DNA from 2 places in the Bradyrhizobium sp. Ken01 genome. Region 1 is predicted to be linked to the other one. Evidence: predicted binding sites of a transcription regulator. Region 1 holds the regulator's gene; the other holds the start of a gene.
The links. Region 1 encodes PhoB, which activates phosphate uptake and scavenging genes when phosphate is short. Its sites were predicted from a motif close to TGTCATNNANCTGTCAT; they were not measured.

Region 1 (7,999 bases):
ACAAGGATGCCACCGACAAGGCGTCCTCGCAGGAAGCCATCAAGTTCTTCCGCTGGGCCTTCAAGAACGGCGGCAAGGCGGCTGAAGAGCTCGACTACATCCCGATGCCGGACCCGGTCGTCCAGCTGATCGAGAAGACCTGGGCTGCCGAAATCAAGAGCTAGGCTCGCGACGCTCGTGCCCCGGATGCGCTGCGCCGCATCCGGGGCACGGACCAACAAAAAACGTATACTATTTTCGTACAGGGGATCGGCGTGGCAGAGATGGCCGTTCAGAGCGATGTAATCGACGACGCCGGACCGTATGATCGCGCCAAGGCCTTGAGCGCGTTCAAGCTCGGCGACGTTACCTTCTACTGGATCACGCGGCTCTCCGCGATCTCGGTGCTTCTGATCCTCGGCGGCATCATCATTTCGCTGATCGTCGGCGCCTTCCCGGCGATGAAGGAATTCGGGGTCTCGTTCCTGTGGACGCAGCGCTGGGCGCCGTCCGCCGATCCGCCGGTGCTCGGCGCGCTCGGGCCGATGTACGGCACGCTCGTCACCTCCTTCATCGCGATGCTGATCGCCATTCCCGTGGGTCTCGGCATTGCCATCTTCCTCACCGAGCTCTGCCCGCAATGGCTGCGCCGCCCGATCGGCATGGCGATCGAGCTGCTCGCCGGCATCCCCTCGATCATCTACGGCATGTGGGGCTTCTTCGTGTTGGGTCCGTTCCTCGCCAACACGTTCCAGCCTTTCATGATCAAGATCTTCGACGGCGTGCCCGTGCTGGGCGCGATCTTCGCGGGACCGCCGTCCTATCTCAGCCTGTTCAATGCCGCGCTGATCCTCGCGATCATGGTGCTGCCATTCATCACCTCGATCTCGGTCGATGTGTTCAAGACGGTGCCTCCGGTCCTGAAGGAAGCCGCCTACGGCGTCGGCTGTACCACCTGGGAAGTCGTCCGCAGCGTGGTGATCCCCTACACCCGCGTCGGCGTCATCGGCGGGGTCATGCTGGCGCTGGGCCGCGCGCTCGGCGAGACCATGGCGGTGACCTTCATCATCGGCAACTCGTTCCGGATATCGTCGTCGATCTTCGCCCCCGGCACCACGATTTCGGCGGCGATCGCATCCGAGTTCGCCGAGAGCGACGGCCTGCACCAGTCCGGCCTGATCCTGCTCGGCCTCCTGCTGTTCGTGCTGACTTTCTTCGTGCTCGCAGCGGCGCGGCTGATGCTGATGCGGCTGGAAAAGAAGGCTGGGAACTAGCGCCATGAACCCGATCTATTCACGCCGCCGCCGCAAGGACATCGTCGTCCGCGGGCTCTGCATCGCCGCAACCGCCTTCGGCGTCACCTGGCTCGCGCTGATCCTGATCACGCTGCTCTACAACGGCTTGGCGGGACTCAATGTCCAGCTGTTCACCGAGAACACGCCGCCACCCGGATCGAACGAGGGCGGCCTGCTCAACGCCATCGTCGGCTCGCTGATCATGACCGTGATCGGCGTCGGCATCGGTGCGCCGCTCGGCATGTTTGCCGGCACCTACCTCGCCGAATACGGCCGCAACGACAAGCTGACCTCGGTGATCCGCTTCATCAACGACATCCTGCTCTCGGCGCCCTCGATCATCATCGGCCTGTTCATCTACGGCGCGGTGGTGGTGCCGATGCGCGGCTTCTCGGCGATCGCGGGCTCGCTCGCGCTCGCGGTCATCGTGATCCCGGTGGTGCTGCGCACGACTGAGGACATGCTGCTGCTGGTTCCGAACGCGCTGCGCGAGGCGGCCTCGGCGCTCGGCCTGCCGCGTTCGCTGGTGATCAAGCGGATCGCTTATCGCGCCGCGCGCTCCGGCCTCATCACCGGCGTGCTGCTCGCGACCGCTCGTGTCGCCGGCGAAACCGCGCCACTGCTGTTCACCGCATTGTCGAACCAGTTCTTCAGCCTCGGCCTGAACAAGACGATGGCGAACCTGCCTGTCACCATCAACAACTTCGTGCAGAGCCCCTATGCCTACTGGAAGCAGCTGGCCTGGAGCGGGGCGCTGCTCATCACGCTGACCGTTCTTGCCCTGAATATTGGCGCGCGCATCCTTGGCGCCGAGAGGACCGCAAAATGAGTGATCTTTCCGTATCGATGAGCGCGGCCGGTGGGCTGCCCCACGCGCCGGTGCTGCCGGAGGCGCCCCCCAAGGTGACCGTGCGCAACCTGAACTTCTATTACGGCGAGCACCACGCTCTGAAGAACATCAACCTGACGCTCGGCGCCAACCGCGTCACGGCGTTCATCGGTCCGTCGGGCTGCGGCAAGTCGACCCTGCTGCGCATCTTCAACCGGATGTACGACCTCTATCCCGGCCAGCGCGCCACCGGTCAGCTCATGCTCGATCAGACCAACATCCTGGACGGCAAGCTGGACCTCAATCTGCTGCGCGCCCGCGTCGGCATGGTGTTCCAGAAGCCGACGCCGTTCCCGATGACGATCTACGAGAACATCGCGTTCGGCATCCGTCTCTATGAGAAGATCTCGAAGTCCGAGATGGACGGCCGCGTCGAAAAGGCACTCCGCGGCGGCGCGCTGTGGAACGAGGTCAAGGACAAGCTCAACGCCTCCGGCCTGTCGCTCTCGGGCGGCCAGCAGCAGCGCCTCTGCATCGCCCGCACCGTCGCGGTGCGGCCCGAGGTGATCCTGTTCGACGAACCCTGTTCGGCGCTCGACCCGATCTCGACCGCCAAGGTCGAGGAGCTGATCCAGGAGCTGTCCGAGGATTACACGATCGCGATCGTCACTCACAACATGCAGCAGGCGGCGCGCGTCTCCGACAAGACCGCCTTCATGTATCTCGGCGAGCTGATCGAATTCGACGACACCAGCAAGATCTTCACGTCGCCGACTGACCGGCGCACGCAGGATTACATCACCGGCCGGTTCGGCTAGGAGACGCGACATGGGTTCTGAACATACCGCAAAGGCCTTCGATACCGACCTCCAGGAACTCACCCGCCTGGTCGCCGAGATGGGTGGCATCGCCGAGCGCATGATCGTCGAGTCCGTCGACGCGCTGATCCGCCGCGACGTCCCGCTCGGCCAGCGCGTCGTCGCCATCGACACCGAACTCGACGCGCTGCAGAAGCGCATCGAGGAGCGTGCGGTGCTCACCATCGCCCGCCGCCAGCCGATGGCGGTCGACCTGCGCGAGATCGTCGGCGCCATGCGCGTCGCGACCGATCTCGAGCGCATCGGCGACCTCGCCAAGAACATGGGCAAACGCGTCGCGGCACTGGAGACGGACTTCCATCCGCTCAAGCTGTTTCGCGGCCTCGAGCACATGACCGACCTCGTGCAGCAGCAGGTCAAGTCGGTGCTGGACGCCTATGCCGCGCATGATCTGCCGGCGGCGATGGCGGTGTGGAAGGGCGACGAGGAGGTCGACGCCATCTGCACCTCGCTGTTCCGCGAGCTCCTTACCTACATGATGGAGGATCCGCGCAACATCTCGTTCTGTATCCATTTGATGTTCTGCGCCAAGAACATCGAGCGGATCGGCGACCACGCCACCAACATCGCCGAGACCGTGTTCTACATGATCGAGGGACAGGCGATCACCGACAAGCGGCCGAAGGGCGACATGACGACCTTCGCCAACACGGTACCGAACACTTAAGGAGCGACGACCCGATGGGCGCACGCATTATGGTGGTTGAGGACGAGGAAGCTCTGACGGAGCTTCTCCGCTACAACCTCGAAGGCGACGGCTATGACGTCGAGACGGTGATGCGCGGCGACGACGCCGACACTCGCCTCAAGGAGCACATCCCCGATCTGATCGTGCTCGACTGGATGCTGCCGGGCCTGTCAGGCATCGAATTGTGCCGGCGGCTTCGCACCCGTCCCGAGACCAAGCAGCTCCCGATCATCATGCTCACCGCGCGCGGCGAGGAGAGCGAACGGGTGCGGGGTCTTGCGACCGGCGCCGACGATTACATCGTCAAGCCGTTCTCGGTGCCGGAGCTGCTCGCGCGCGTGAAAGGCCTGCTGCGGCGCGCGAGCCCCGAGCGGCTCGCCACCGTGCTTGCTTTTGGCGACATCGAGCTCGACCGCGACAAGCGCCGCGTGGCGCGCTCGGGCCGGCCGATCGATCTCGGTCCGACCGAATATCGCCTGCTGGAGTTCTTCCTGGAGCATCCGGGCCGGGTGTTCTCGCGCGAGCAACTGCTCGACAGCGTTTGGGGCCGCGACATCTACATCGATGAGCGTACCGTCGACGTGCATATCGGCCGCCTGCGCAAGCTGCTCAATCTCGGCCGCGAGCAGGACCCGATCCGCACCGTCCGCGGCGCCGGCTACGCGCTGGATGATCGTTTTGCCAAGGCGGAGCAGGTGTAGGGTTGCAGGCTTGTTTGCTGGCGAGCTGTCCCCGAATTCTCCGACGTCGTCCCGGACAAGCGAGCGAAGCGAGCGCTGATCCGGGACCCATAACCACCGAACGTGGTTTGGCGAAGACTCGGAGTGACCCCTTCCGCACGACTACTGCGTGCTCGGAGTATGGGTCCTGGCTTTCGCCAGGACGACACTGAAATTGTTGAACTGTCTTCGCGCGACGACTTGCCGTGATTACCGCGGACCCGGCTTCACCGGTGCGCGGCGCCGATCCGATGCCGGCTGGTACGCAACGCGCGAGTGCTGGGCGCAATAGGGCAGGCCGGACAGAGCCCGTCCACCACAGAAGAAGAAATCCGGGCTCGACGGATCGCCGACCGGCCAGTGGCAGGTCGCCTCGTTCAATTCCAGCAGCGACAGCCGCTGGCTCATCGGCACCACGTTGTCGTATGTGACCGGATCCGGCTCAGCCTCGACCTCAAAGGCCTGCGCCAGTGCGGTGTTGCCGCGCGAGATCGGGCGGCTCACCCGCATCATGTGCTGCGCGGGGCGCGCCTTGCGCGGCCGGGGCGCTGCCGACGAAGGGCTCTTGGCGCGGCCCGAAAGGCCGAGCCTGTGCACTTTGCCGATCACGGCATTGCGGGTCACATTGCCGAGCTCCGCCGCGATCTGGCTGGCCGAAAGTCCGGCCTCCCAGAGCTTTTTCAGCTGCTCGACGCGATCATCGGACCAGGTCAAAACCGTCATTGCACCCTTTCCCTCGCTGCGCGCCAGCCATCCTGGGGCCTCGCAGCGAATGCCTAAGCCTTCAAAAACCCGTGCCGCCAGAATCCCTTAAGGCTCGCCGGGCGCGTCTTGAACGCCCGAACGTTTACGCCGGTACATAAGGACTTAAAGATCAGAACCACTGCACGAGATGTCGTATCTGACAATTCAAACGCTACAATATGGCGTGACTCCCGCGCAAGAGTCCGCCGACTCGCTTCCACATGTTCCGTGGCTAAATCCCGCAAAATCGGCACCGCAAGACTACGGATTCAGCGTTTCGTGAGGCTTTCCGGACGGCATTGACACCCGTTTCACCAGGCCTAAGATAGTCGTGCGTGCCGCCCTCAAGAGGCGGCACGTTTCGTTTTCCGGGCCGGTCGATGGTGCGTTGCGCAATGCACGCTCACTCCGTCCGCAACATTCAAGTGACCGTCATGACTAACAGCGCAGCGCCGCATTTGCTCCCCGTTTTCGCCAGGTCCGACCTCGGTTTCGAGCGTGGCGAAGGCTGCTGGCTGATCGCGACCAACGGCGAGCGCTATCTCGATTTCACCTCCGGGGTGGCGGTGAATGCGCTCGGCCATGCCCATCCGGCGCTGGTCGCGGCGTTGCAGGAGCAGGCCACGAAGCTCTGGCACATGTCGAACCTGTTCCAGAGCCCGGACGGTGAGCGTCTCGCCGCTCGCCTCTGCCACGAGAGCTTTGCGGACTTCGTGTTCTTCTGCAATTCCGGCGCCGAGGCGCTGGAATGCGTGATCAAGGTCGTGCGCCGTTATCACGCCGCGAAGGGCCATCCAGACCGCTATCGCATGATCACCTTCGAAGGCGCCTTCCATGGCCGCACGCTGGCGACGCTGGCTGCGACGGGTTCGGCAAAATATCTCGAAGGTTTCGGACCCCCGATGGAGGGCTTCGACCAGGTTGCGCATGGCGATCTCGACGCGGTGAAAAAGGCGATCGGTCCGCAGACCGCCGGCATCCTGATCGAGCCGATCCAGGGCGAGGGCGGTGTGCGTTCGGCAACGCCCGCCTTCCTGAGGGCGTTGCGTCAGCTCTGCGACGAGAAGGGTCTGTTGCTCGCCTTCGACGAGGTGCAGACCGGCATGGGCCGCACCGGCGATCTGTTCGCGTACCGCCGCCTCGGCGTCGAACCCGACGTGATGTCGCTGGCCAAGGCGCTCGGCGGCGGCTTTCCGATCGGCGCCTGCCTTGCGACCGCGGAAGCGGCGTCCGGCATGACGCCGGGCTCGCACGGCTCGACCTTCGGCGGCAATCCGCTCGCGATCTCCGCTGCGAACGCCGTGCTCGACGTCATGCTCAAGCCCGGCTTCTTCGACCACGTGCAGAGGATGTCGCTGCTGCTCAAGCAGAAGCTCGCCTCCGTGATCGACCGTCACTCTGATGTCGTCAGCGAAGTGCGCGGCGAGGGCCTCCTGATCGGCATCAAGGCCGTGGTGCCTTCGGGCGATCTCGTTGCCGCCTTGCGCGCAGAGAAGCTGCTCACCGTCGGCGCCGGCGACAATGTCGTGCGTTTCCTGCCGCCTTTGATCGTCACCGAAGCCGAGATCGAGGACAGCGTCATGCGGCTCGAGCGCGCCTGCACGGCGTTGTCCGGCAACAAGCGGGCGGCAAGCTGATGAGCAAGTCGCCCGATAAAGCACCCAAGAAAACACCGAAGCACTTCCTCGATATCAACGAGCTGCCGCTGTCGGAGCTCAAGCGCATGCTGGCCGCGTCCTCCGCGATGAAGGCGAAGCAGAAGGCGCATCAGCCGGTCAGGCCGCTCGAAGGCAAAACGCTGGCGATGATCTTCGAGCGCCCCTCGACGCGGACGCGGGTGTCTTTCGACGTCGCCATGCGCCAGCTCGGCGGCGAGCCCATCATGCTCACGGGCGCCGAGATGCAGCTCGGCCGCGGCGAGACCATCGCCGACACCGCGCGCGTGCTGTCGCGCTATGTCGACGCCATCATGATCCGCATCCTCAACCACGATGCCCTGCTTGAGCTTGCGGCGAACGCCACCGTTCCGGTCATCAACGGCCTGACGCGGCGCTCGCATCCCTGCCAGGTGATGGCCGACCTCATGACGTACGAGGAACATCGCGGCCCGATCGAGGGCAAGACGGTGGCCTGGACCGGCGACGACAACAACGTGCTGGCGTCCTGGGCGCACGCCGCCGAGCGCTTCAAGTTCCAGCTCAATGTCGCGACGCCTCCAGAGCTCGCGCCGAAAAAGGCGATGCGCGACTTCATCAAGGCGACCGGCGCGCCGATCATGCTCGGCACGGATGCCGAAGCCGCCGTGCGCGGCGCCGATTGTGTCGTGACCGACACCTGGGTGTCGATGGGCGACAAGGAAGGCGAGCACCGCCATAACGTGCTCAAGCCTTATCAGGTCAATGCCCAGCTGATGTCGCTGGCCAAGCCCGATGCGCTGTTCATGCACTGCCTGCCCGCCCATCGCGGCGAGGAGGTCACCGACGAGGTGATCGACGGTCCGCAATCCGTCGTGTTCGACGAGGCCGAAAACCGCCTGCACGCGCAGAAGGGCATTCTGGCCTGGTGCTTCGACGCGGTGAAGTGATCTCGCTGGAATCCCGGCGGCCACCTCACATATGATCGTCGTCCCGGACAAGCGCAGCTTCTGGCAACGCGTAGCGTTGTCCAGAACGGAGCGCCGATCCGGGACCCATAACCACAGGAAGTCGTTTGGCGAGGATTCGGAGTTGTCATCTCGCGGAGTAGCGTAATCCTGTGGTTATGGGTCCCGGATCTGCGCTAGCGCTTGTCCGGGACGACACCGAGGTTGAGGTTGCTTCGTACAGTTCCCCAACCCCCCTTCCAATTCCGCCTTCCGACCCCAGATA
Region 2 (7,999 bases), on a different contig from region 1:
CGCGCCCTTGATCAGCGCAGCCATGTTGGAGCCACGGCCGGAAATCAGGATGGCGACGCGGCGTTTCATCACAGCGCCGGTCACTACAGCGCCATATCGAGATGGCCGTTATAGACGACGCGGTGCTCGCCCTCGGCCGGGATCACAGTGCCGAGCTGTGCCACGGTCTCGCCGGCATCGGCGAAGACCTCGACGACCTCTTCGACCTTGTCCGGCTCGACGATCGCGATCATGCCGATCCCGCAATTGAAGGTCCGCAGCATTTCGAGCTCGGCGATGCCGGCCTGCGCGGCCAGCCATTTGAACACCGGCAGCACCGGCAGGCGCGCCAGATCGATACCGACTCCGAGATGCTTCGGCAGCACGCGCGGAATGTTGTCGGTGAAGCCGCCGCCGGTGATGTGGGCGAGCCCCTTCACCGCGCCGGTCTCGCGGATCGCGCGCAGGCAGGATTTGACGTAGAGACGTGTCGGCGTCAGCAGCGCGCCGCCGAGCGTCATGACGGGCGCAAACGGCGCCTGCGCTCCGAAGCCGAGGCCGGATTGTTCCACGATCTTGCGCACCAGCGAGAAACCGTTGGAGTGCACGCCCGACGAGGCGAGCCCGATCACGGCATCGCCGGCGGCGATGTCCTTGCGCGGCAAGAGCGTGCCCCGCTCCGCGGCGCCGACGGCAAAGCCACCGAGGTCGTAGTCGCCGTCCTTGTAGAGGCCGGGCATCTCGGCCGTCTCGCCGCCGATCAGGGCGCAGCCGGATTCGCGGCAGCCTTCGGCGACACCGGCGACGATCGACGCGGTCGCCTCCGGATCGAGCTTGCCGCAGGCAAAATAGTCCAGAAAGAACAGCGGCTCGGCGCCCTGCACCACGAGGTCGTTGACACTCATGGCGACGAGGTCGATGCCGATCCCGCCATGCAGGCCGGTCTCGATCGCGATCTTGACTTTGGTGCCGACGCCATCGGTCGCGGCCACCAGGATGGGATCCTTGAAACCGGCCGCCTTGAGATCGAACAGGCCGCCGAATCCGCCGATTTCGGCGTCGGCGCCGGGACGTGCGGTTGCGCGCACCATCGGCTTGATCAGGTCGACCAAGCGGTTGCCCGCGTCGATATCGACGCCTGAATCGGCGTAAGTGAGGCCGTTTTTGCGGTCGGTCATGCCCGATTTCCAGTGGGTTTGCGGCTGGTTACGTCGAATTCCGGGGACGCGCAATGGCTCGCATGGCGCGCCTCCGTATACTATGTAGAGATATCAACCGGTTCAGCCTCCAAAGGGCCGAATTCGAGGTCAGGCCGGGTGCCGGGAAGCGCCGTGTGAGTATACCGAACATCATTACTTTGGGCCGCATCATGCTGGTCCCGATCATCGTCTGGGCCATCGTGTCGAGCCAAATGGAGGTGGCGTTCGCCGTCTTCCTGATCGCCGGTATCAGCGACGCGGTCGACGGCTTCCTTGCCAAGCGCTTCAACATGACGAGCGAGCTCGGCGCTTTGCTCGACCCGCTCGCCGACAAGGCGCTGCTGGTCTCGATCTACATGGCGCTGGGCATCTGGGGCGCGATTCCGCGCTGGATCGTCATCCTGGTGGTCTCGCGCGACATCATGATCGTCGCTGCCGTGATCATATCGTGGCTGTTCGACCGGCCTGTGGAGATGAAGCCCTCGAAGGTATCCAAGCTCAACACTGTGGCCCAGGTGGCGTTCGCGGCGCTGGTGCTGGCCGCCCTCGCCTTCGGCTTCAAAGCCGGTCCTTATGATATCATCCTGATGGGCCTCGTCACGGTCTTCACGCTTTCCTCCGTGTCGCTCTATCTTGTCGAGTGGTTGCGGCACATGAGCACGATCGAGGCCAAATGAGTTGGGAAGCGGCCCCGCAAAAGGCCAACTCCCGCTCGATCAAGTCGCATCTCTTCAAACGAAGCCGGCACGCCGGCACGGAGCAAAGCAAGCGTGCCAGGCCGCGTTCATCCCCGACAATTGGCGTTTTCGCTTCCGCATGCGGAGAGCCTGAGCCGGGACAATTTCCTTGAGGGCCCCGTCAACGCCGCCGGCCTTGCCCTCATCGACGCCTGGCCGGAATGGCCGAATCGGATCATGTGGCTGGCCGGCCCGGAAGGAAGCGGCAAGAGCCATCTCGCCGCGATCTGGGCCGAGGCTTCAGGCGCCCGCTCGACCACGGCCAATGGGCTGACCGCCGAGGCCGTCCCGGCTGCGCTCGCCACTGGCGCGCTGGTGGTCGAGGATCCCAAGGCCGGGCAATTCGACGAGCGCGCCCTGTTCCATCTGATGAATCTGGCCCGCGAGGACGGCGCCTACGTCCTCTTCACCGGACGCGAGGCGCCCGCTTCTCTCGAGATCGAACTCGCCGACCTGCGCTCGCGGCTCCGCGCCGTCCCCGTTGTCTCGCTGCTGCCGCCTGACGACCAGCTCTTCCGCGGCCTGATCGTCAAATTCTGCACCGACCGCCAGCTCGCGGTGGACGAGAGCGTGGTCAGCTACCTCGCCACTCGCCTGGAGCGGTCCTCGGCCGCCGCCCGACGGGCTGTGGACCTGCTGGACAGCGAGGCCCTGCGCCTCGGCCGCCCCGTCACAAGGGCGCTGGCGGCCGAGCTGCTCCGGGATGTCTGACCAAGGCGGCTTGACGCGGCCGGGCGGCGGAACATCAATGTCATCGAAACGTCATCGCTCTAACACATGCTCCCGCGGGTTTTGCGCGTAAGTCGCAAATTGGGGCGAACTGGATGGATCGACTTCTGATGGATTCTGCGCAAGCTATTGAAGTTAAAGAGAAAGCCCAGGAAGCCGAGGGCCCGCCTGCGATCGCATCGAACCCTGAGCGGTTCATCAATCGCGAGCTCTCCTGGCTGCACTTCAACCGCCGCGTCCTGGAGGAATCGGTCAATCCCAGCCATCCCATGCTGGAGCGGGTGCGATTCCTGTCGATTTCAGCGAACAACCTCGACGAGTTCTTCATGGTCCGCGTCGCCGGCATCAAGGCCCAGGTGCGCGAGGGCATTGCCGAGCGCAGCCCCGACGGTCTGACGCCGTCCGAGCAGCTCGCGCTGATCAACCGAACCGTCTCGCAGCTCGCCTCCGACCAGCAGGCAATCTGGCGCGACCTGCGCGGCACGCTCGCCGACGAGGGCATCGTGCTGGTCGAGGGCAAGGAAGTCACCAAGGCGGAACGAACCTGGGTCGAGGACTACTTCCTCAGCAACGTGTTCCCGCTGCTGACACCGCTTGCGATCGACCCGGCCCACCCCTTCCCGTTCATTCCGAGCCTCGGCTTCACCATCGCGCTCCAGCTCACGCGCGCCGCCGATGGCAAGCAGATGAACGCGCTGATCCGCATGCCCGGCAAGATCGACCGCTTCATCCGCCTGCCGGCCGAGGGCAAGGTGGTTCGGCTGATCTCGCTGGAGCAGGCCACCGCGCTGTTCATCAACCGCCTGTTCCCCGGCTACAATCTGCACGGCCAGGGCGCCTTCCGTGTCATCCGCGACTCCGAACTCGAAATCGAGGAAGAGGCCGAGGATCTCGTCCGCCTGTTCGAGACTGCGCTGAAGCGCCGCCGCCGCGGCTCGGTGATCCGGCTCGAGATCGACGCCAAGATGCCGGAGCAGCTGCGCAGCTTCGTGCAGCATGCGCTGTCGACCGCCGACGACGAGGTGTTCCTGGTCGACGGCGTGCTCGCCATGAACGAGCTCTCGCAACTCACCCGTCTCGACCGGCCTGACCTCGAATTCACCCCTTACGTGCCGCGCCATCCCGAGCGCGTGCGCGAGCAAGGCGGCGACATCTTCGCTGCGATCCGGCAGAAGGATCTCGTCGTCCATCACCCCTATGAATCCTTCGACGTGGTGGTGCAGTTCCTCCAGCAGGCGACGCGCGACCCCGACGTCGTCGCCATCAAGCAGACGCTCTACCGCACCTCCAGCAACTCGCCGATCGTGCGCGCGCTCGTGGAAGCCGCCGAAGCCGGCAAATCCGTGACCGCGCTGATCGAGCTGAAGGCGCGCTTCGACGAGGAGGCCAACATCCGCTGGGCGCGCGACCTCGAACGCGCCGGCGTGCAGGTCGTCTACGGCTTCCTCGAACTGAAGACGCACGCAAAGCTGTCGATGGTGGTGCGGCGCGAGGGCGGCAGCCTCACAACCTACGTCCATACCGGCACCGGCAATTACCACCCGGTGACCGCGCGCATCTACACCGACCTCTCCTACTTCACCTCGGATCCAACCATCGGCCGCGACGCTGCCCGCGTGTTCAACTTCATCACCGGCTATGCCGCGCCGAGCGACCTGGAAAAGATGGCGGTGTCGCCGCTGACCTTGCGCAAGCGCATCATCGAGCACATCCAGGGCGAGACCGCGCATGCACGGCACGGGCGGCCCGGTGCGGTCTGGATGAAAATGAACGCGCTGGTCGACCCCGACATCATCGATGCGCTCTACGAGGCTTCACAGGCCGGCGTGCAGGTCGAGCTCGTGGTGCGCGGTATCTGCTGCCTACGGCCCGGCATTCCCGGCCTGTCGGAGAACATCCGCGTCAAGTCGATCATCGGACGATTCCTCGAACACGGCCGAATTTACTGCTTCGGCATGGGCCAGGGCCTGCCGAGCGCGAAAGCGGCTGTGTATATCTCCTCGGCTGACATGATGCCGCGCAACCTCGACCGCCGCGTCGAGGTGCTGTGTCCGCTGCAAAATCCCACGGTGCATCAGCAGGTTCTCGAACAGATCATGGTCGCGAATCTCAAGGACAATGAACAGAGCTGGCAATTGTTGCCGGACGGGTCCTCAACGCGTATGAAGACCGCGAAGGGCGAGGAGCCTTTCAACGTCCACAACTACTTCATGACAAATCCGAGTCTGTCTGGCCGTGGTAAGTCGCTCAAGGAATCCTCGCCGCGCCGCCTCACGCGCCGTAATGAACGTCATCAATCCTGATCCGGGATCGTCGACGTGAAGCGGCCGCGCAAGCGCGGCTCGAGCGTCGCGGTCATCGACATCGGCTCCAACTCGGTCCGGCTCGTCGTCTACGAGGGGCTGACGCGGAGCCTCATTCCCATCTTCAACGAGAAGACGCTGTGCGGTCTCGGGCGCGAGGTGCAGAGCACGGGACTGCTTGCGCCCGACGCCGTCGACAAGGCGCTGACCTCGCTCAAGCGCTTCCGTGCGCTGTGCCGAGTGATGCAGGTCGGACGGGTGTTTGCGATTGCGACCGCCGCCTGCCGCGACGCCTCCAACGGCCCCGACTTCATCGCCAAAGCCGAGCGCATCTGCGCGGTGAAGATCGAGATCCTGTCGGGCCCGCGCGAGGCGCGGCTGTCGGCGCTCGGCGTGATCTCCGGCATCCACCATCCCGACGGCATCGTCGGCGATCTCGGCGGCGGCTCGCTCGAACTGATCGACGTGCGCAAAAACACCGTGCGCAGCGGCGTGACGCTGCCGCTCGGCGGCCTCGCGCTGCAGGACCTCGCGCATAAATCCCTGAAACGCGCCGACCGCATCGTGCGCGAAGCGCTCGACGGGGTGCCGCAGCTCACCGCGGGCCGCGGCCGCAGCTTCTACGCCGTCGGCGGCACCTGGCGCGCGCTTGCGCGCATCCACATCATCCAGAGCGGCTATCCGCTCCAGGTGATGCACGGCTATTCGATTTCGGCGGCCGAGGCGCTCGATTTTTCCCGCCGCCTGCGCCGGCTTGCGGCCGCCGGCATGCTCGCCGACATCGAGATCGTCGCCGATGCCCGGCGCCCGCTCCTCACCTATGCCGCACTGGTGCTCGAGCACATCATTCGGGTGGCGAAGCCGAAGACCATCGTGTTCTCGACCTTCGGCGTACGCGAGGGCCTGCTGCACGAGAAGCTGCCGGAGTCCGAACGCAACAAGGACGGACTGATCTGCGCGGCCGAGGAGCTGAACCAGCTGCTGTCGCGTTCGGCCAAGCACGCGCGCGAGCTGATCGCCTGGACCGACCGCCTCGCGCGCGTGGTGAAGTTGCGCGAGACCGAGGAGGACCGCCGTCTGCGCCATGCCGCGTGCCTGCTGTCCGACATCGGCTGGCGCGTGCATCCCGATCATCGCGGCGAGCAGACGCTGAGCCTCGTCGTCAACGGCAATTTCGGCGCAATCACCCACACCGAGCGCGCCTTCGTCGGCCTGTCCGTGTTCTATCGCTATGCGGGCCTCAGCGAGGAGAACCAGCCGCCGGTCGCCATGCAGGAGCTGCTGACGCCGGCGCAGCTCGAACGCGCCCGCCTGCTGGGCGCGGCCTTCCGCGTCGCGCATCTGATCTCGGCGGCACGTCCGGGCGTCTTGCCCGCGACGCATTTCCGCAGCATGGGCCGCAAGCTGTTGCTGGTGTTCGAGCACCGCCTCGGCGATCTCGTCGCGGATCGCGTCGGCAGCCGCTTCCGCGCGCTCGCCCGCCTGATCAACCGCGCCGGCTCGATCGTCCGGCGCTAGCGCAAGCTCCGGAAAGCGTGAAGCGCTTTTCCGAAAACATCATGCTCAAAAGGTAAGTCTACTCCGCCGAGGCCTTGGCGTGGCGCTCGGAGGACTCCAGCGCGGCCGCGCTCATGCTGCGCCGGCGCCAGATGGAGCCGCCGACCAGAACGACGACGACGCCGAGAGCTGCGCAGAGATATTCGCCGCCTCCGCCGCCATGGGCGAATTGCGGCGGGATGCGGAAGGCGCCGAGCATGTTGTCCAGCGACGCGCCGAACGGACCGTCAAACAGCGTGTGCAGCCTCGGCGCGATGCCGGGATCGGTCGCAATCACCTCGCCCGCGATCCAGCCGAGCAGTGCCGCGCCGGCCCACACCAGAACCGGCAGCTTCGCGAGCAGCGCCATGATCAGCGCCGCGCCGGCGACGATCAAGGGCACGCTGATGGCAAGGCCGAGCACCAGCAAGGGCGCGCTGCCATTGGCGGCCGCGGCCACCGCAATGACGTTGTCCAGGCTCATGACGATGTCGGCGACGACGACGATCTGCACGGCCTGCCACAGATGCGAAGCCGACTCGACGCCGTCCTCGTCCTCCTGCTCCGGCACCAGCAGCTTTGCCGCAATCACGATCAGCGCAAGACCACCGACCAGCTTGAGGTACGGCAGCTCCATCAGGCTCGCGACGATGCCCGTGAAGATGATCCGCAGCAGCACCGCGGCGCCGGCACCGAGGATCATGCCCCACAGCCGATGCCGCGGCTTGAGGCCGCGGCAGGCGAGCGCAATCACCAGCGCATTGTCGCCGGACAAGAGGATGTTGATCCAGATGATCTTGCCGACCGCGACCCAGAAGGTCGGTTCGGCCATCTCAACGCGGAACTGGGTGAAGAATGCCCCGATCGTAGCGGGATCGAAGATCTGCCAGAGCCAGTTCACACTACGTCCTTTCGCCGCGTCTCGTTACCTGATCGGCTGACGGATCAGCCGACGATCTCGTTGCCCGAGAAGAACTGCGCGATCTCGATCGCGGCGGTCTCCGGCGCATCCGAACCGTGCGCGGAGTTCTCGCCGATCGACTTTGCGTAGAGCTTGCGGATGGTGCCGTCAGCCGCCTTGGACGGATCGGTCGCGCCCATCACGTCGCGATACTTGGAGACGGCACCCTCGCCTTCCAGCACCTGGACCACCACGGGGCCAGACGTCATGAAGTCCACGAGCTCACCGAAGAAGGGGCGCGCCTTGTGGACCGCATAGAAGGTCTCGGCCTGTTCCTTGGTCATGCGGATGCGCTTCTGCGCGACGATGCGCAGGCCCGCCTTCTCGATCACGGCGTTAACCGCCCCGGTAAGGTTACGCGCGGTGGCGTCGGGCTTAATGATCGAGAAGGTGCGTTCGATGGCCATGATGTTGTCCTTGAAGAGAAAACGGTGGTTCGGAGTTGCCGGGCTTATATCGGCGCCTTCGCCATACGGCAAGCGACCGCCAAAACCGGCTCGCGGGCGCTTCGCCGCAGGCCCGGGGGTTCGAATGCCAACATGGATTACGACGATT

Region 2: a site for PhoB is predicted at 2,665-2,681, ahead of AC0L3S_RS02090 (RNA degradosome polyphosphate kinase). Genes of this name have one in related genera too.

Annotation. Positions count from the first base shown of each region.
Region 1 is NZ_JBVVPC010000030.1:7,932-15,930, forward strand. Features, by position in the region: gene pstS (phosphate ABC transporter substrate-binding protein PstS) at 1-164, shown strand, start outside; gene pstC (phosphate ABC transporter permease subunit PstC) at 264-1,253, shown strand; gene pstA (phosphate ABC transporter permease PstA) at 1,258-2,103, shown strand; gene pstB (phosphate ABC transporter ATP-binding protein PstB) at 2,100-2,921, shown strand; gene phoU (phosphate signaling complex protein PhoU) at 2,932-3,648, shown strand; gene phoB (phosphate regulon transcriptional regulator PhoB) at 3,663-4,370, shown strand; gene AC0L3S_RS25635 (GcrA family cell cycle regulator) at 4,599-5,111, opposite strand; gene AC0L3S_RS25640 (acetylornithine transaminase) at 5,567-6,769, shown strand; gene argF (ornithine carbamoyltransferase) at 6,769-7,716, shown strand.
Region 2 is NZ_JBVVPC010000002.1:26,008-34,006, reverse strand. Features, by position in the region: gene purN (phosphoribosylglycinamide formyltransferase) at 1-69, opposite strand, end outside; gene purM (phosphoribosylformylglycinamidine cyclo-ligase) at 84-1,157, opposite strand; gene AC0L3S_RS02100 (CDP-alcohol phosphatidyltransferase family protein) at 1,313-1,855, shown strand; gene AC0L3S_RS02095 (P-loop NTPase family protein) at 1,949-2,626, shown strand; gene AC0L3S_RS02090 (RNA degradosome polyphosphate kinase) at 2,755-4,947, shown strand; gene ppx (exopolyphosphatase) at 4,963-6,465, shown strand; gene AC0L3S_RS02080 (TerC family protein) at 6,524-7,384, opposite strand; gene ndk (nucleoside-diphosphate kinase) at 7,429-7,851, opposite strand.